One region of the Paenibacillus sp. GYB004 genome, then DNA from elsewhere that is predicted to be linked to it. Evidence: riboswitches for the same ligand, from Rfam matches in the RefSeq annotation. Region 1 holds a riboswitch; each other region holds the start of a gene.
What was found. Region 1 has a riboswitch for cyclic di-AMP ahead of PV433_RS30480 (CAP domain-containing protein). Riboswitches for the same ligand answer to the same signal wherever they lie in the genome.
Positions count from the first base shown of each region.

Region 2: linked by a shared signal. The riboswitch ahead of PV433_RS17455 (C40 family peptidase) and the one ahead of PV433_RS30480 (CAP domain-containing protein) in region 1 are both predicted to bind cyclic di-AMP.
Region 3: linked by a shared signal. The riboswitch ahead of PV433_RS27555 (3D domain-containing protein) and the one ahead of PV433_RS30480 (CAP domain-containing protein) in region 1 are both predicted to bind cyclic di-AMP.
Region 4: linked by a shared signal. The riboswitch ahead of PV433_RS24935 (hypothetical protein) and the one ahead of PV433_RS30480 (CAP domain-containing protein) in region 1 are both predicted to bind cyclic di-AMP.

Region 1 covers NZ_JARBDB010000067.1:92,650-96,543, forward strand. The annotation lists gene tkt (transketolase) at 1-299, opposite strand, end outside; gene PV433_RS30480 (CAP domain-containing protein) at 675-1,364, opposite strand; cyclic di-AMP (ydaO/yuaA leader) riboswitch at 1,373-1,511, opposite strand; gene PV433_RS30485 (hypothetical protein) at 1,736-2,827, opposite strand; gene PV433_RS30490 (amino acid ABC transporter ATP-binding protein) at 3,041-3,766, opposite strand; gene PV433_RS30495 (amino acid ABC transporter permease) at 3,714-3,894, opposite strand, start outside.
Region 2 covers NZ_JARBDB010000040.1:287,316-291,209, forward strand. The annotation lists gene PV433_RS17445 (alpha-E domain-containing protein) at 1-373, opposite strand, end outside; gene PV433_RS17450 (circularly permuted type 2 ATP-grasp protein) at 367-1,827, opposite strand; gene PV433_RS17455 (C40 family peptidase) at 2,027-2,500, opposite strand; cyclic di-AMP (ydaO/yuaA leader) riboswitch at 2,503-2,635, opposite strand; gene PV433_RS17460 (phosphotransferase enzyme family protein) at 2,865-3,894, opposite strand, start outside.
Region 3 covers NZ_JARBDB010000063.1:574-4,467, reverse strand. The annotation lists gene PV433_RS27565 (J-domain-containing protein) at 1-306, opposite strand, end outside; gene PV433_RS27560 (polysaccharide deacetylase family protein) at 361-1,380, shown strand; gene PV433_RS27555 (3D domain-containing protein) at 1,393-2,238, opposite strand; cyclic di-AMP (ydaO/yuaA leader) riboswitch at 2,246-2,390, opposite strand; gene PV433_RS27550 (DNA-3-methyladenine glycosylase I) at 2,457-3,041, opposite strand; gene PV433_RS27545 (sialidase family protein) at 3,131-3,894, opposite strand, start outside.
Region 4 covers NZ_JARBDB010000057.1:397,067-400,960, reverse strand. The annotation lists gene PV433_RS24945 (response regulator) at 1-1, opposite strand, end outside; gene PV433_RS24940 (ATP-binding protein) at 33-1,544, opposite strand; cyclic di-AMP (ydaO/yuaA leader) riboswitch at 2,001-2,175, shown strand; gene PV433_RS24935 (hypothetical protein) at 2,421-2,822, shown strand; gene kdpF (K(+)-transporting ATPase subunit F) at 2,957-3,037, shown strand; gene kdpA (potassium-transporting ATPase subunit KdpA) at 3,071-3,894, shown strand, end outside.

The sequences.
Region 1 (3,894 bases):
CTGCCCCATTGACGGAAATTTTGCAGATCTTCCATAGATAGATCGTAGCCGCTTAGATGAAGCAGGCTGTAAAGCAGCATCGAGCCGTGCCCTGCCGACAGAACAAAACGGTCGCGGTCGATCCATTCCGGATTGGCCGGATTATGTTTCATCAGGTTAGCGTAGAGCGCGTATCCCATCGGAGCTGCTCCCATCGGCATGCCGGGGTGCCCCGAATTCGCTTTTTGCACCGCATCAATAGACAGCGTGCGGATCGTATCGATCGCCAATTGATCAATCGACTTCGTTTGAGACGTCATCGTTCCATTCCTCCCAAAAATCGGTATTCGCCGCTTGCCGGGTGTCTACCCTGCGCGAACCCCCTTCTTCGTCCAGCGGACACTTTCAGTCGCTTGCATTATTGTACCACTTGATTTGCTTGTTTGCCACAGAACCAAGGCAAAATGCCTTGTCGATTTATAAAACTCCCCCGGATGAAAGGACAGCTCCAGCAGGCATGTCCGTAACTTCCGGGGGAATTGACGTTATTTTTAATTTTGTAAACACCGGCTTTCCGTCCTTCAAGAATGACGCCGGCCGTTTCTTATTGTAACAAAACCATGACTAGTTCATGCGCCGCTCGAGGGCATGCCGCCAAACATGGTACATCCCAATCGAGACGAGAATGGCTTGTATTAGTTCGCAATAAATTCCTGCACCCATTCGCCGTTATAATAAGCGACGCCGATCTTCGTGAAGTTCGGACTCATAATATTTTGACGGTGACCCGGGCTGTTCATCCAGGCGTTCATCACTTCCTGCGGGTTGCGCTGGCCTTTGGCGATATTTTCCCCGGCATACGTATAACGGATTCCGTAAGAACGCATCATATCGAACGGCGAACCGTAAGTCGGCGAGTTATGATCAAAATAGTTGTTATTGTACATGTCCTTCGCTTTGTCCATCGCCATCGCCGTCAGTGCCGGATCGCTCGCGAGCGGCTTCAGTCCCGCTTTGGCGCGTTCCTGGTTGACCAGGGTCACTACTTGGTCGGCATAAGCGGATACCGGAGCCGAAGTATCTGCTCCGGAATCGGTGTCTTGTCCTGTTCCGCCGCCGTTTCCGTACCCGCTGCCATTTCCGCCTCCGTACCACGAACCGGCTCCCGGGATAACGAGCTTCATCCCCGGCCATACTATATTCGGATTCGCCACGTGCGGGTTCGCCTGGATGAGCGACTGCAGGCTGACCCCGTAACGCTGCGATATTTTCCACATCGTATCGCTATGATTCACCGTGTACGAAGTTGCGGCGAAAGCGGAACCTGTTCCGGCAACTACGCTGAGTGCAAGCACCCCGGCCATTACTGTCTTTTTGAAACGCATGTAAACCATCCTCTCCTTTTTGCGGCCTGCGAGGTTAGCTGACGGATTCGGGTCAAAGAGCAATCACCCGGCCAACAAACGTTGGCTTCACCCCGGTGTATCTGGGTTCCCCCGCGCTTCAAAATGAAGCTTCGGCCTGTCTGTATTCCCCATGAAAAGCTCCGGCTGTCTTGTCGACCAGCCGTCCTCCATGCGGTTTTCTCATCTTAACACGGGATATACACGCGATCATTACATAATGTTTTCCAAGCGGAGGCGAGATGGGGTGGGGTAGGGGTTTTGCAATCTGTAGTTTTACGAAAGAAACAACCCTCGAATTCCCCATACGAGGACCGAAGGTTGTAAGTACGTACATATACCCTAGATTAGCGCTACTTGTTCGCATAACGTTCGAGCCAAGCTCTTATTCCTGTCGGCTCACGGCCTTGTTCATCCGTCAATTCGATGATTCCAACGCCTTCTTCATTTTGCAGACTTGCCAGGTCGCTCCCATGAACCCGGCCCTCCAGCTCGGTAATCGTAAACGAAACAAAGCGCATCTCAGGGCCAACCTTGGACGAGATGTCCAGATGATCGGGACCGAACCAGCTGAACGTGAAGTACTTTCCTTCGTTATCGATAGCTAATGCATAAAGTTGTGTGATTTCCATGTTATACTCTTTTAGCCAACGTTCAAGCGTACTGAAACCAACGTTCTGCTCGAAGGTAATGGCAAATCGGCTGTACGAATGTTCGGTAATTGTATCAAGCTTCGCCTTCGCCGCTTTTTTATACAGCTCAAGAGACTCTTTGGAATGGATATATGCGGCATCGCTCTTGATTTTCACAGCTGTCGGTTGCTTCTGCGGTCCAATGTATCGAATGACCGAGTCCTCCGAAGCGTGCCGTTTAGCAGGCCATTCTTCCACTTGTGATTCCTTCCACGATACGCTTGTGATCAGATCGCCAGTGTCCGGCAAGTCGTATACCGAGCCGTTTGGCTGAGCGAATCTTTGAAGCGATTCCATCGTCACCTGATGCGACTCATCGTTCCCCGATCGTTTCCAGAACGTTTGGACAAAATAAGGCGTGTCCGCACGAATCTGCTCCGGGTCCCAAAATGTCGCTTTGATCCGGTACCCTTCCGAACCGTCCTCCGGAACCCTTTCGAACTTCGCGGCAGGTACGTTCGTAAAGATCGCTTGAGGCTCCAGCTCTTCGGGGCGATCCGACCGAAACTCAAATGCAGGAAACCGGATATAGTGCTCATGTTTAATAGAAGAGAGCTGCCGGTCCGTCCATTCGAATCGGGCGGTTGCAGCGAACACATCCGTATTGGTTTTGAACGCCTCAAACGAAGCGGCAGCAGGTTTGTCCCAATTCTCAGAGTCGGAATTGCGAATCACGGACGGCTCTGCCCCTACAGCCGACAGCCAAACGAGCTGGGATAACAGAACTATGGCAGTGACTTTTCCTTTAGTCATCTAAACGGTCCCCCCCCAAAAAAAGTCTGCACCTAAGTATATTCCACATTTCCCTTTCATTTCCTCTTAAAAAAAAGAAAACTCATTCCCCTAAGCCATATATCACCTATTTCACCCTCTCACTACCTAACTAATAAACCCGCTTAACCATTAACAACGCCAAATAACCCCGAATCGTACTAAGATCCGGGGTTATCCGTTTGCTTTAAGCGACTACGAAATCACCTTGCTAAGAAATTCGCGGGTCCGCTCGTTTTGCGGGTCCTCGAACAAGCTGCCTGGCTCGCCTTCCTCCATAATAATCCCCTGATCCATAAACAAGACACGATCGCCGGCTTCTTTGGCAAAACCCATCTCGTGGGTGACGAGTGCCATCGTCATGCCTTCCGCGGCCAAATCCTTCATGACGGCCAGCACCTCGCCTACGAGCTCGGGATCGAGCGCTGAGGTCGGCTCGTCGAACAGCATCACCTTTGGGTTCATCGCAAGCGCACGGGCGATCGCCACACGCTGCATCTGCCCGCCTGACAGCTTGCCGGGGTACACATCCGCTTTCTCACGAAGCCCGACTTTATCGAGCAAGACCAGCGCCGATTGGCGGGCCTCCTCCTTGGACTTCTTCCTCACCTTCCTCGGGGCCAGCGTTATGTTATCCATTACCGTTAAATGAGGAAACAGATTAAACCGTTGAAAAACCATGCCGACTTCTTCCCGCACCTGATTGATATCCGTGCCCGGATCGGTTAGATCGTGACCGTCTACAATCACCTGGCCGCTCGTTACGCTCTCCAGCAAGTTCAAACATCGGAGAAACGTACTTTTCCCCGATCCTGACGGCCCGATGATGCACACTACTTCCCGCTCCTCGATCCGGCAATCGATTCCTTTAAGCACCTCGAGCTGGCCGAACGACTTGTGCAGATTTTGGACTTCGATCATGATGGACGTCGAGCCTCCTTTCGATCCGCTTCAGCAGAAAGGACAACGTTAAGGTCAGCAGCAGATACATCGCGGCCACCATCGTATAAATCTCCAGCGCGTTAAAGCTGCTGGCCACGACCTCCTGA
Region 2 (3,894 bases), on a different contig from region 1:
AAAACGTCAAATAGTGCAAAATCTCACCCGGTACGAGCTCTGAATGGTTGTCCAGGTAGTCGGCGAGCGACGCGTTGATTTCCAGCAGTTCCTCCCAATCGCCGGCCAGATTCAGATCCGCCTCCTGAGGGACGCCCTGAGCAAGTCCATCCGCTCCCGCTCCCGAAAACGAACGGAACGGAGCCCATCTTGCGCCGCTCTCCGTTCCGTCCGCTCGATCCGATCCGGCAGAAGCCGCTCCAGCCGTCCCCTCCCCCTCTTCCCAAGACTCGGGCATCCGGCTTAGCCTCGCGGCTATAATCCGCGCATTGTTCTCCGCCCGCTCGATATTGCGCGCCATCCAATACAACGTATCGGCCACCCGGCTCAGCATACGCGATTTCCCCTCTCGCTCAGCACCCAGGTGTCTTTGCCGCCGCCGCCCTGCGACGAGTTGACGACAAGCGAACCTTCCTTGAGCGCGACCCGGGACAACCCTCCGGGCAGCACATGCGTCCTCTCGCCATGCATCACGAAGACGCGAAGATCGATATGGCAGGGGTACACCCTGTCGTTATGGTACGACGGCGCCCTCGATAGCTTCACGGTCGGCTGGGCGATATATTGTCCGGGGCTGGCCCTGATTTTGACGCGGAACCGTTCGATTTCTTCCTCCGACGCATGCGGGCCGATCAGCATATCGTAGCCTCCGGAAGCTCCCACGTTTTTGACGACCAGCCGGTCGATATGCCGGAATACGTAATCCCGCTGTTCGGGATCGTCCAGCAGATAAGTCGGAACGTTCGGGATAAGCGGTTCCTCGTTCAAGTAATACCGGATCATATCCGGAACGTAGGCGTAGACGCCTTTATGATCCGCCACCCCATTGCCGATCCCGTTCAGAATCGCCACATTTCCGCGGCGAAACGCCTCCAGCAAGCCCGGAACGCCCAGCATCGAATCCGGCCGGAACGCCAGCGGGTCCAGGAAGTCGTCGTCGATTCGCCTGTAGACGATATCGACCCGCTGCAAGCCGCGGATCGTCTTCTCGTAGACGACATGGTCCAGCACGACGAGATCGCGTCCTTCCACCAGCTCGATCCCCATCTGCTGAGCCAGAAACACATGATCGTAATAGGCCGAGTTGTAAGGCCCGGGCGTCAGCAGCACCGCTCTCGGACCGCTCGCGCCGTAATGGCGGAGCGGGGCATGGCTTAACATCGTTTCATGCAGGATGCCGAGCTGGCGGTCCAGCGACAGCACGCTCTGCCGGCGGAACAGCTCCGGGAACGCCTGTCTCATCGCAGAGCGGTTCTGGTACACGTACGAAATCCCGGACGGATTGCGCAAATTATCTTCCAGCACGCGGTATTCGCCGCGCTCGTCGCGGATCAGATCGATGCCGGCCAGAAAGATCCGGCTGCCCTTCGGCGCCCTCGCAGACACGGCCGGACCGGAGTAATACGAAGGATTGCCGGTCACGAGCCGGGACGGGACGATTCCGTCGCGCACGATGTGCTGATCGCCGTACACGTCGTCCAAAAACAGATCCAACGCTGTTACGCGCTGAATCATCCCCCGCTCGATCCGGCTCCACGGACTGGCCGGCACAATGATCGGGATCGGGTCGAAAGGCATCGTCCGCTCCGTCCCGGAGTTGTCGCTATATACGGTAAACGTCACGCCTTGACGTAAAAAACGAAGTTGGGCCGTCTCATGCTTCCGGCGCAGCTCGTCTGCCGACAGCCGGTGCAGCGCCCGGTATACCGCTTCGTAATGAGTTTTCGGAGTACCGCCGGGTTCGAGCATTTCATCATAATAGGTTCCGGTTTCATAAGGCATGAACATCATCTCGGCTCCTCTCGAAATCAGATCGGTTACACCCTTCCATTAACCGTTTCCGCCGGCGTTCAAACAAAGCGGCCCTCCCGCGCATGAAGCCGCACCCCTTTCCGATCCGGATCGGGCAAAGGGGTGAGCATAGAAAAAGCCCGAGGTTCTCAGGCGAGAACGCTCGGGCCGGTTCGATTTTCCTGCGCTTACGGATTCACTGCTTCACATCGCTCATCTTCAGGAACGTGTCCTCGTCCACGACTCTGCGCGCCGTGACATAACGATTCTTGTAGTAGCTGTCGCTCAGCTTGCTGATGCTGACGCCAACCTTGCTGGCCGAATGAGCGAATTCGCCGTCCCCCAAATAGATGCCGGCATGAGAGATTCCTTTACCGTCCGTATTGAAGAACACCAGGTCGCCGATCCGGAGGTCTGCCTTGGCGACTTCCACTCCCATTTTGGCCTGGTCCCTCGAAGTACGCGACAGCTCGATGCCGTACTCGTCGAAGATGTACTGCATGAATCCGGAACAATCGAACCCTTTAATCGTAGTGCCGCCCCATTTGTAAGGGGTCCCTACGACTTCCTCCACCGCTCGATCCAGCTGCGTATCTTCGGCATAAGCCGTACCCGCCGCCGCTACGAACAGCATGGAGCTGAGCAGCATAACAGAACCAATCTTCTTCAAAACCCTGCTCCTTCCAGTGCCTGCGAGGTTAGCTCAGGGTTCGGTTGAAGGTTCCCTATGGTCACTTTGAAGCGAGACCAATTCACCCGGTATGGTTCCCCCGCTTCCCGTAAAGGAATTCGGCAATTATTGTTTAAAACGTGGCGCTTTGCTTACATTCGACTCCATTCGACCAAATCCTGCTAATTTCGCGTACGAAAAAATGACAAACCTGCAAACTCTTCAACGTTCCATTCCGGCTGCATGCACAGGTTCAACCGGTGGCGTGGCGGTATGGAACGATAAGGATAACGGCAACTGCAACAGAAAAAACCGCTCCGGTTTCCCGAAACGGCTTGCTTGTCCATACTAGGCCATACCCGATTTAAAGGTGAAGCGACATACAAGGAATATCCCGCAAGATCGCCTTCGAATTGGCGGAGATCCATTCGCGCTGTCCCGCTGTCGCCTTCTCCGATCCCCATATGTCGAACAAAATGAGGCACAGGTCGAGGCGCCGCTTCTCGACGAACATCGGCAGCTGCTTCAGCCAGCCGGAACCGATTCGCCGCTCCCGTTCATAACCCCGGAGGAAATCGTCCAGAAACCGGCCCGCAAAGTCCGACACCCGGCCCGGATCGGTCTCGGGCTTGTCCCAGCTCGCAAACACCGACGCATAATAAACCGGCATGGCGATATCCTGCAAATAATAATCGTCCCCGCAGTCGTCAAAATCAAAGGCGGTCATCCGGCCCGCTTCGTCCGCGAAAAAGTTGCCATGATGCAAATCGCGATGGCACATTCCGTACCGGCCCCCGTCCTTCGGCAGCCGTTCGACGTCTGCGGCGATTCGAGTATATACACGCGCCAGCGCCTGCTTGACGGCTTCCGGTCCCGCCTCATCGGTTCCTTCCCGGTCCCGGTCCGCAGACGGCGCCTCCTCATCGGAAGGCTCCGGATACACTTCATCGAGCGCCGAGCCAAGCCGGCGGGGAATGCCTTCCGGGGGGGCATAGGTTTCGCTGTGCCGGTGCATCCGCCCGGTCAGCTGTCCCCACTGCTCGAACAGCCGCGGCCCCCACAACGGGTGATCCGCTCCGACATGCCCGCCCGGAGCTTTCTCGAATACGCCCATCAGCAGCGGCTCGGCTTCCGTCTCGGCCGCCTCCATCAAACGTCCGTTCAGCGATTCGACCGGCCTCGCCACCTGAACGCCGTAGTCCGCCAGCCGGAGCATCCAGTCCAGTTCGGCCGCCACGTAGTCCGGCGTCCGCTTCGTGCTTGGGGTAATCCGTATAATAAGCTCGCGGCCGTCCCTCTCCGTCTCGTATACCAGATTTTCAAACCCACCGACGTGCCGGATGCGGTCCGGGTCGAACCCGTAACGTTTCGCAGCTTCATGCAGAAAAAGATTC
Region 3 (3,894 bases), on a different contig from region 1:
GCCGCCGTTGCGCTTGCATTCCTCGAACGCCTCATCAAGCCAGTGGTTCATCCGCCTGTAATGTAAAATGGCGACTTGACGGTCTTCGAACGTATCGGCCGGCAAGGGGATGATCGGGCGCTGCGGAGGTTCCGAATAAACCCCACCGTCAGGAAGGTTGTTGCGAGAAGACGACATGGCGTAATTCCCCGCTTTCTTATAGAACGGTTTGGTTCTAGCGTAGCGGATTGGCTGGGCCGGGTCAAGCGGAAGACGGGTAACCGACGCGTCCACATTTTGCAGGAGACCGCTCCTGCGTTCCGGCACATAAATCGTTCCCCGAACCTTCATACTAACGTTAAAACGGAAGGGGAATGCCTTATGAAGCGGATGACCGCAATCGCGGTATGCTGTCTGCTGGTGTCCGGCTGCTGGAACGCGGGGCGTTCGGGAGAAGATAATCCGGCTGTACCGGCCCCGCGGGACTATGCGTCGGACGTTCCGCACAGCATCGTTCGGACGGAGGAACTTACGGAGCTGATGGCGCAAACGGCCGAGCGGGAGCAGCGGGTATCCGATACGGTGTCCGTTTCGCCCAAGGCGAAGCCGATCGAGATCAAGCAGGAGCCGCCGGCAGTTCCCCCGCATCAGGAGACGCGAGCCAAGCCGAAGCCGAGCGCCAAGCCGAAAGCACCGCCCAAAGCTCCGGCGGTAAGCGCGCAGCAAAGCTCGTCCGGACGGAAGCTGTCGCTCTCGGAGCTGAGAGCCAAGTACCCGGACTGGTTCAAGGTAAGCGGCGCAGCGAAGGAGCCCCGGATCGCGCTGACGTTCGATGACGGTCCCGATTTACGCTTTACGCCGCAAGTGCTAGATGTATTGAAGGCCAATGGCGTGAAGGCGACCTTCTTCCTGCTGGGCAAAAAGGCGGAGGAGCATCCGGATATCGTAAAGCGGATCGTACGGGAAGGTCATGCGATCGGCAACCATTCGTACCGCCATCCGCAGTTTACCAAATTAACGGTGGACGAATTTGCTTCGGAAATCGAGAAGGCGGAGGAGGTGCTGAACCGGCTCGCCGGTTACCGGCCCAAGCTGGTGCGTCCTCCTTATGGAGCGATCGATGAAGATGAGCTGCAATGGGCCAAAAATAGAGGATACGTGATCGTCAACTGGAACGTCGATTCGCTCGATTGGAAAAACCTCGGGGAACAGCAAGTGTTAGGCAATATCCTCGGCCATACGAAGGCTGGAGCGATCGTTTTGCAGCATTCGGCCGGAGGAGACAGTCAAGATTTGTCCGGTACCGTCAAAGCGCTGCCCGGCATCATCGCGAAGCTGAGAGAGCAGGGCTACGGGCTGGTTACCGTTCCCGAACTGCTGAAGCTGCCCAAAAGCAAATAATGCCGCCGACTGCTAGTCGACGACATACACCGTTACATTCTGGTAACCGAACAATTTGGCTTGCTCGCCCGAACTCGGCACGAAGATGTCGATCCGGTTGCCCTTGATCGAGCCGCCTGTGTCGGACGCTACCGCCATCATTCCTCCGGCCGGCAGACCGTCGAACGTATAACCGGTGACGTATACGGTCGTTCCGAGCGGAATCACTTTGGGGTCTACAGCAATGGTGCCGACCTTCAGCGTATTGCCGAAATAATCAAGTCCGGCATAACCGCCGTTTTCTTCGGCGCTGCCTGTATAGGCGGAAGCGACTGCGGCGATGGTTTTGGCAGGTTTGATCTCTTTGCCCGCCACCGTGACGACCGGCTGGTTCGTTGACGGCTGCTTGGCGGTAGCTTTCGCTTCGGTTGCGGCTTTCGCTTGGGCCGCTGCCGGAGCTGCTTTTTTGGCTTGGTTTGGTTGCGCTTTCTTCGCTGTATCGGACGCGGCTGAAGCGGCCTTCGGCTTGGCGGGTGCGCTGGCAACTGCAGCAGATGCTGCGGGAGCCGCCTGGGGCTGAAGCTGAGGCTCAGGCTGCGGAAGCTGCTGTTCTGCAGCCGGCTGAGCCGTCTCTGCGAGTTCGGCTGCCGCTGGTTCCGAGGCCAACACCGTTACGATTCCTTGAGCCGGGTAAGCGGAAGGAGATAATGCCCCGCCATCTGCAAATAAATGAGTCTGAAAAACGAACGGAGCCAGCATCGGCATCAAGGCCGGGTCGTAGGGACGTCCCCCTGCGGTTGCTGACGATCCGGTTCCGGATAGGGCGAACAAAGCGAAACTGCCCGCAAGCAAAGCGTGCTTCCAGGGTAAGTACTTCACGAACGGCATCTCTCCTTTTGACGGCCTACGAGGTTAGTTGTCGGATTCGGGCTGAGGATACAACCCTACGCGTAGAAACGCGATTCACCCCGGAGCGGACAAGTCCGCTTGATGATAATCCCCCGCACTTATGGAAACCGCGAATGGTAAAACTTCGCAGTTTTGAAGTTTCGGCTTCTTGTAGAAGGCTAACATATGTCGGACGGAAGGGGAAAGCCTCAAAATTTGCCAGTTGCAATTTCGCCGTGCCGAAAACAGCTCGTCACATGGTCCTGCACCATCCCGGTTGCCTGCATGAGCGCGTAGCAAATCGTCGGGCCGACGAAGGTAAAGCCGCGCTTTTTTAAATCTTTGCTCATCGCTTCCGAGATGGGGGTGGAGGCGGGCACATCCTCCAGACGATCCCAGCGGTTGCGGATCGGATGTCCTCCGACAAATTGCCATATATATGCGTCGAAGCTGCCGAACTCCTGCTGAACCTGAAGGAAGCATCGGGCGTTGCGAACGGCGGATGCAATTTTGGCCCGGTTGCGCACGATGCCTTCGTTGTTCATCAATTCCTCTATTTTGCGGTCGTCATATCCGGCGACTAGTACCGGATCGAACCGGTCGAACGCTTCGCGGTACTGTTCCCGCTTGCGCAGAATCGTGTACCAGCTAAGGCCGGCTTGAGCGCCCTCCAGCACGAGCCGCTCGAACAGGGCGTGATCCTCGTGAACAGGCACGCCCCATTCCCGGTCGTGGTAATCCCGGTAGAGCGGGTTGTCTGTGACCCAGCCGCAGCGTTTCAAAGGTTCCTGCATGAGAAAATCGCCTCCTTAGGTATCCACCCAGTCCTTCCAGTATAACGGAGGATGCCTCCGAAGGCGAAATTCCAGTCCCGATAGCGGGCTCAGGGTCTTAGTATCGTTCCTGCGATATAGCGGGTCGCGTCCTTGTGACCGCCCGGACCGTCTGCATCATGAAAGTAGTAGGAGGCCAGCACTTCGCCCGGACGCACCTCGACGGCGCGCGGGTAACCGAGATCCCGGCTGCCGCCGTCATCGCGCAGAATCAGCTCTTGCCCCCACGTCGCACCCCCGTCTTCGCTCACACGCGCCCGGATGCCGTACGGCGGACGCCTGTAGCCGTAGACCACGAACAAACACCCGTTAGCGAGAAGCGACAAGTGCACGACATCTCCATGGTCGTTGATGCGGTTAATAAATCGCCACGTTAATCCTCCGTCGTCGGAAGCGTACAGCTCGTTCCAGGCGGCGATCATTGCCGGTTTGCATCGGACTGCAACGAGAATCGTACCGTCCGGCATCAGGACCGGAGACGGGCAGATGATGCGGTATTCCTGGCTGCCGGGCATAAGGGATACAAGGCTCCAATTACAGCCGTTGTCAAATGAGGCGAATACGACCGGACGGTCATGAGGGTTCGTCTTCGGTCTTGCGGTCAAAAAGAGCAAAATGACTCCGTCGGGTCGTACGATATAAGAGGGCCGTCCCTGGTAGCGGGGAATGCCGCAGTCCGGCAGCATACTGGCTTCTTCCCACGTAAAGCCGCCGTCGCGCGACAATTTGATCCATGCGCGGGCCTGATCGGAGCCGGAATTGGGCGTGCTCCAGCAAGCGAGCAGCACGTGAGGATCGTCAAAATCGCTGCCCT
Region 4 (3,894 bases), on a different contig from region 1:
TACGTCTCGCCCTCCTATTGCTCGCTAGCCTATTAGTTATCTTGGACAAGCGGAAGCGATATTGTGATGATGGCTCCTTTTGGCGCGTTAGGCTGGGCGGAGATGGTTCCTCCATGAAGTTCGGCGATCCCTTTGCTGATGGCCAGCCCCAAGCCCGTTCCCGTGAGGTGCCCGGTTTGTTCGGAACGATAAAATTTTTCAAAAATGCGCTCCAACTCGTCTTCCTTCAGCCCGACACCTTCATCGGCAACAGTTAGTTCGACGAATTCACTGCCTGCCTTGACAGACAGGATGATCTCGCTGTAATCGGGGCTATATTTGATCGCATTGCTGATCACATTGATCAGCATTTGCTCAAGCAGAGCTTCATCGCCAAGAACGATGGGGATTTCATCGGGCAGGTCAAGGCGGATCGTGCGATGCTCCTGGTAGCCTTTCAACTGCATGAAGGTAGAGCCGATGATTTCCTCCAATTCGCACTCATCTTTCCGTAAGGTAAGCATGCCGCCTTCGAGCCGGGCCATACCCAGCAAATTCAAAACCAACCGATTCATACGAAGCGCGCCATCGCGAATGGTCACAAGAAGTTCCATTCGTTCCTCGGCGGTAAACAGTTTCTCGCCATCGATCAGCCCGGTTGCCGAACCGATAATGGCTGCGAGCGGTGTACGAAGCTCGTGCGAGACGGAGTTCAATATGGCGATGCGAAGCCGCTCGGATTCGGCGGTCAGATGGGCCAGCTTTGCCTCTTCCTCGAACTTGACACGTGCGACTGCACTGGCCGCCAACCCGCCAACCGCTTCAAATAGCAAGGCTTGTTCCGGGAAGGTTTCGCTTCGCTCGTGCCTGGAAATAAGAACCATAACTCCGAATCTTTGTTCCTCAATCTGAAGCGGGATAAAATGCCCGATGAGTCCTCCGGTATGTGAAATTCTTTTTTCCAATGACTTACCTTCTTTGTAGACGCGTTTAGCAAGCGCAAGCTCGGCTTGTTCCTGTACATGATGGGAAAATGGACTGGAACGACGGGCGAGCGTAAGCTCATTGTTGTTTTCAGCCAAATAGATCGTGACGTCCATTTTCAGGATTTCAGATAGCTGTCGGGAAAAACGGTCCAGCAAGGACGGCATATCGACGGCAGAGCTAATCTGTTTACTGAGCGCATAAAGCGTGGCGGTTTGCTTCTCTTTTTGCTTGGAATAAAGCACTTGTTGTTTGAGTCGTGCGGCCAAGCTGGCTGTTAATACCGCAACTGCTATATAAACGGCAAAGGAAAACAAATACCTAAGATCCGCGACGGTAAAACTGAGCACCGGCGGTACAAAAAAGAAATCAAAGGACAATACGCCCAGGAAAGCGGCGAAGAAAGCCGGACGCAGTCCCCAAACTACCGCATTAAGAAGCACTGGAAGCAAGTAGATCAGCGAAATATTGGCCAAATCAAAGGCGAGCCCGAAAGGTTGTATTAGGATCGTCATTCCCGCAATTAGCAGCGCGGTAGTGATGTAAGGACGCAAATCGTGCTTGGTATGAAAAAAGGGCATGGCTGAACCTCCTGCTGCGCTTATGACTCAAACTGAGACTGTCGATTCATTATGAACAACCAAGTGGAAAGTGAAAAGATTGCCTTCTGGCGAGTTTTGTTCGGAATCCCAAACCTTAAATTCCATTTAAATAAAGGGATTCCGGACAACCTGTCTGAGCAGAAGAAGGCAATTTTTCACTTGGAACGGCCAGATAACACTTCTACACATTTAATCGACAGTCTCAAACTCACCATTAGCGTACTGTAAATACTGCGCAAAAGAAATGGTTCCAGGGGGTAAAAGTTCCGTAAAAATGATGGAAAAGATCGAAAAACGGCGTGTGAAGGAGGGAGATGAAGGAAATAGAGGCCAGGGAATCAGATCGAGATGTAGAGAAGAAAATGAAACCAATTTACCTTGCGGCTCGCTTTACAATTATTTGCATGGGGAGTAACATTCGGTTCATGAATTCAATGATTCACTGTGCTGAATTGCCTTTCAGGCAAACGGGGGAACCAATCACGGAAGCTTGTGTGAGAGCGAGCATCCGTACGGGGTGAATCCTGCCGCCGGAATATGACCCGGTTGCAGGTAGGGCGACTCTCACCGCCCGAATCCGTCAGCTAACCTCGTAAGCAAGAGCAACTCTTTGGAAAATAGCGTTGCTTATGGAGAGAGGATGATGAAGCTTGTGATCGTAACTTCCGACCACAGGGCTTAGGCCTCCTGTGGTTTTTTTGTAATTAACTAACTACGCAAGCGACATAAGAGAGGCAACATTTATTATAACTAGACACGGGTTTACTCGCTTTGCCTTGGAAGTTGAGGAAGAGCAATCTCAATTCGTTAGCTTCTTTTTTGTTGCCTCCCCGTGTAGGGATAGGAGGGACACACGTGAACGATCAAGACAATTATCTTCTCGTTTCAGCGCCTACAGAAGCCGGTCTAGCATTTCTGCGGGTGCTGGCGGCAAAGGGATCGCACTATGCTGCATTAACCTACAATAAAGCGGAGAAGCAAGCTCTGGAGGAAATGGGAGTGGAGAACATTCTTATGGTGGATACAAAAGACAGTCGTTCACTACTGGTCCCCGAGCTGCCGATCGGTAAGGTTTACTTGTTTGAACAAAGCTTGGATTTGTGCTGCAGGTATATTCAAATATGCCGTTCCTGGACGGCAAAGCCGATTTATGTCATCACACAGGGGAATAATGCCCGGCTCATCTACAAAGGGCTTGGTGCGAAGTACGTAATTTTATCACAAGGGACGGACTTGTCCTTTCTGTTAAGCGAGTAAACGTAAAGCCTGTAAAGGAGACGTGAAAGTATGTTGGATATCGGAATGATTGCACTGGTTGCTATACTGGCTGCAGCCATGATAGGCCTCGCTGCTTGGGCAGGCAAGGTTGTCGAGGAAGGGCGTGAAGAAGCATGATGTGGGCGCTCGGTATCGTCGTGATCCTGTTGTTTGTTTATTTGGTTTACGCTCTGGTTAAGCCGGAAAAGTTCTAAAAAACGCCTGTTCTCAGGAAGGAGTATTGTGATATGGCTGGAATCCTTGCCATTGTCGTTACATTGTTGCTGGTCCTGCTGTTGGCTCGGCCTACTGGACTATATATGGCCCGAGCTTTTGAATATAACCGGACGGGACTGGACCGGTTTTACAGTCCATTGGAGAAATGGATTTATGCCATCGGAGGCATTCGCCAAGAGAATCAGACATGGCGAAAATATGTCGCCACATTAGTCGTCAGCAATACCGTCATGATTTTGCTCGTATATCTGGTGTTTCGAACACAGGCGTATTTGCCGTTGAATCCGGCCGGTATTGCCAATATGGACCCGAGCCTAGCCTTTAATACGGCAATCAGCTTTATGACAAACACCAATCTGCAGCACTACAGCGGGGAGAGCGGATTATCGTACTTGTCGCAAATGATTGCGATCGTCTTTATGATGTTTACGGCTCCGGCTACCGCGCTTGCAGCGGTGTTCGCTTTTATGCGCGGGCTGGCAGGAAAACCGTTAGGCAATTTTTTCGTCGATATGACTCGTGCTATTACACGGGTATTGCTGCCGATTGCTTTTGTTACGGCCCTTATTTTTGTTGCGCTAGGCGTTCCACAAACGCTTGAACCGGCGGCGGTCGCTCAAACGATTCAAGGCGGTGAACAAACCATTGCCCGAGGCCCGATGGGTTCGTTCTTGTCCATTAAGGAGCTCGGGAATAACGGCGGGGGATTTATGGGCGTCAACTCGGCTCACCCATTTGAAAACCCTAATGCAATTAGTAATTTGATTCAGATCCTGCTAATGATGTTACTTACGACATCCCTACCTTTTGCATACGGCAACATGGTCGGGAATGC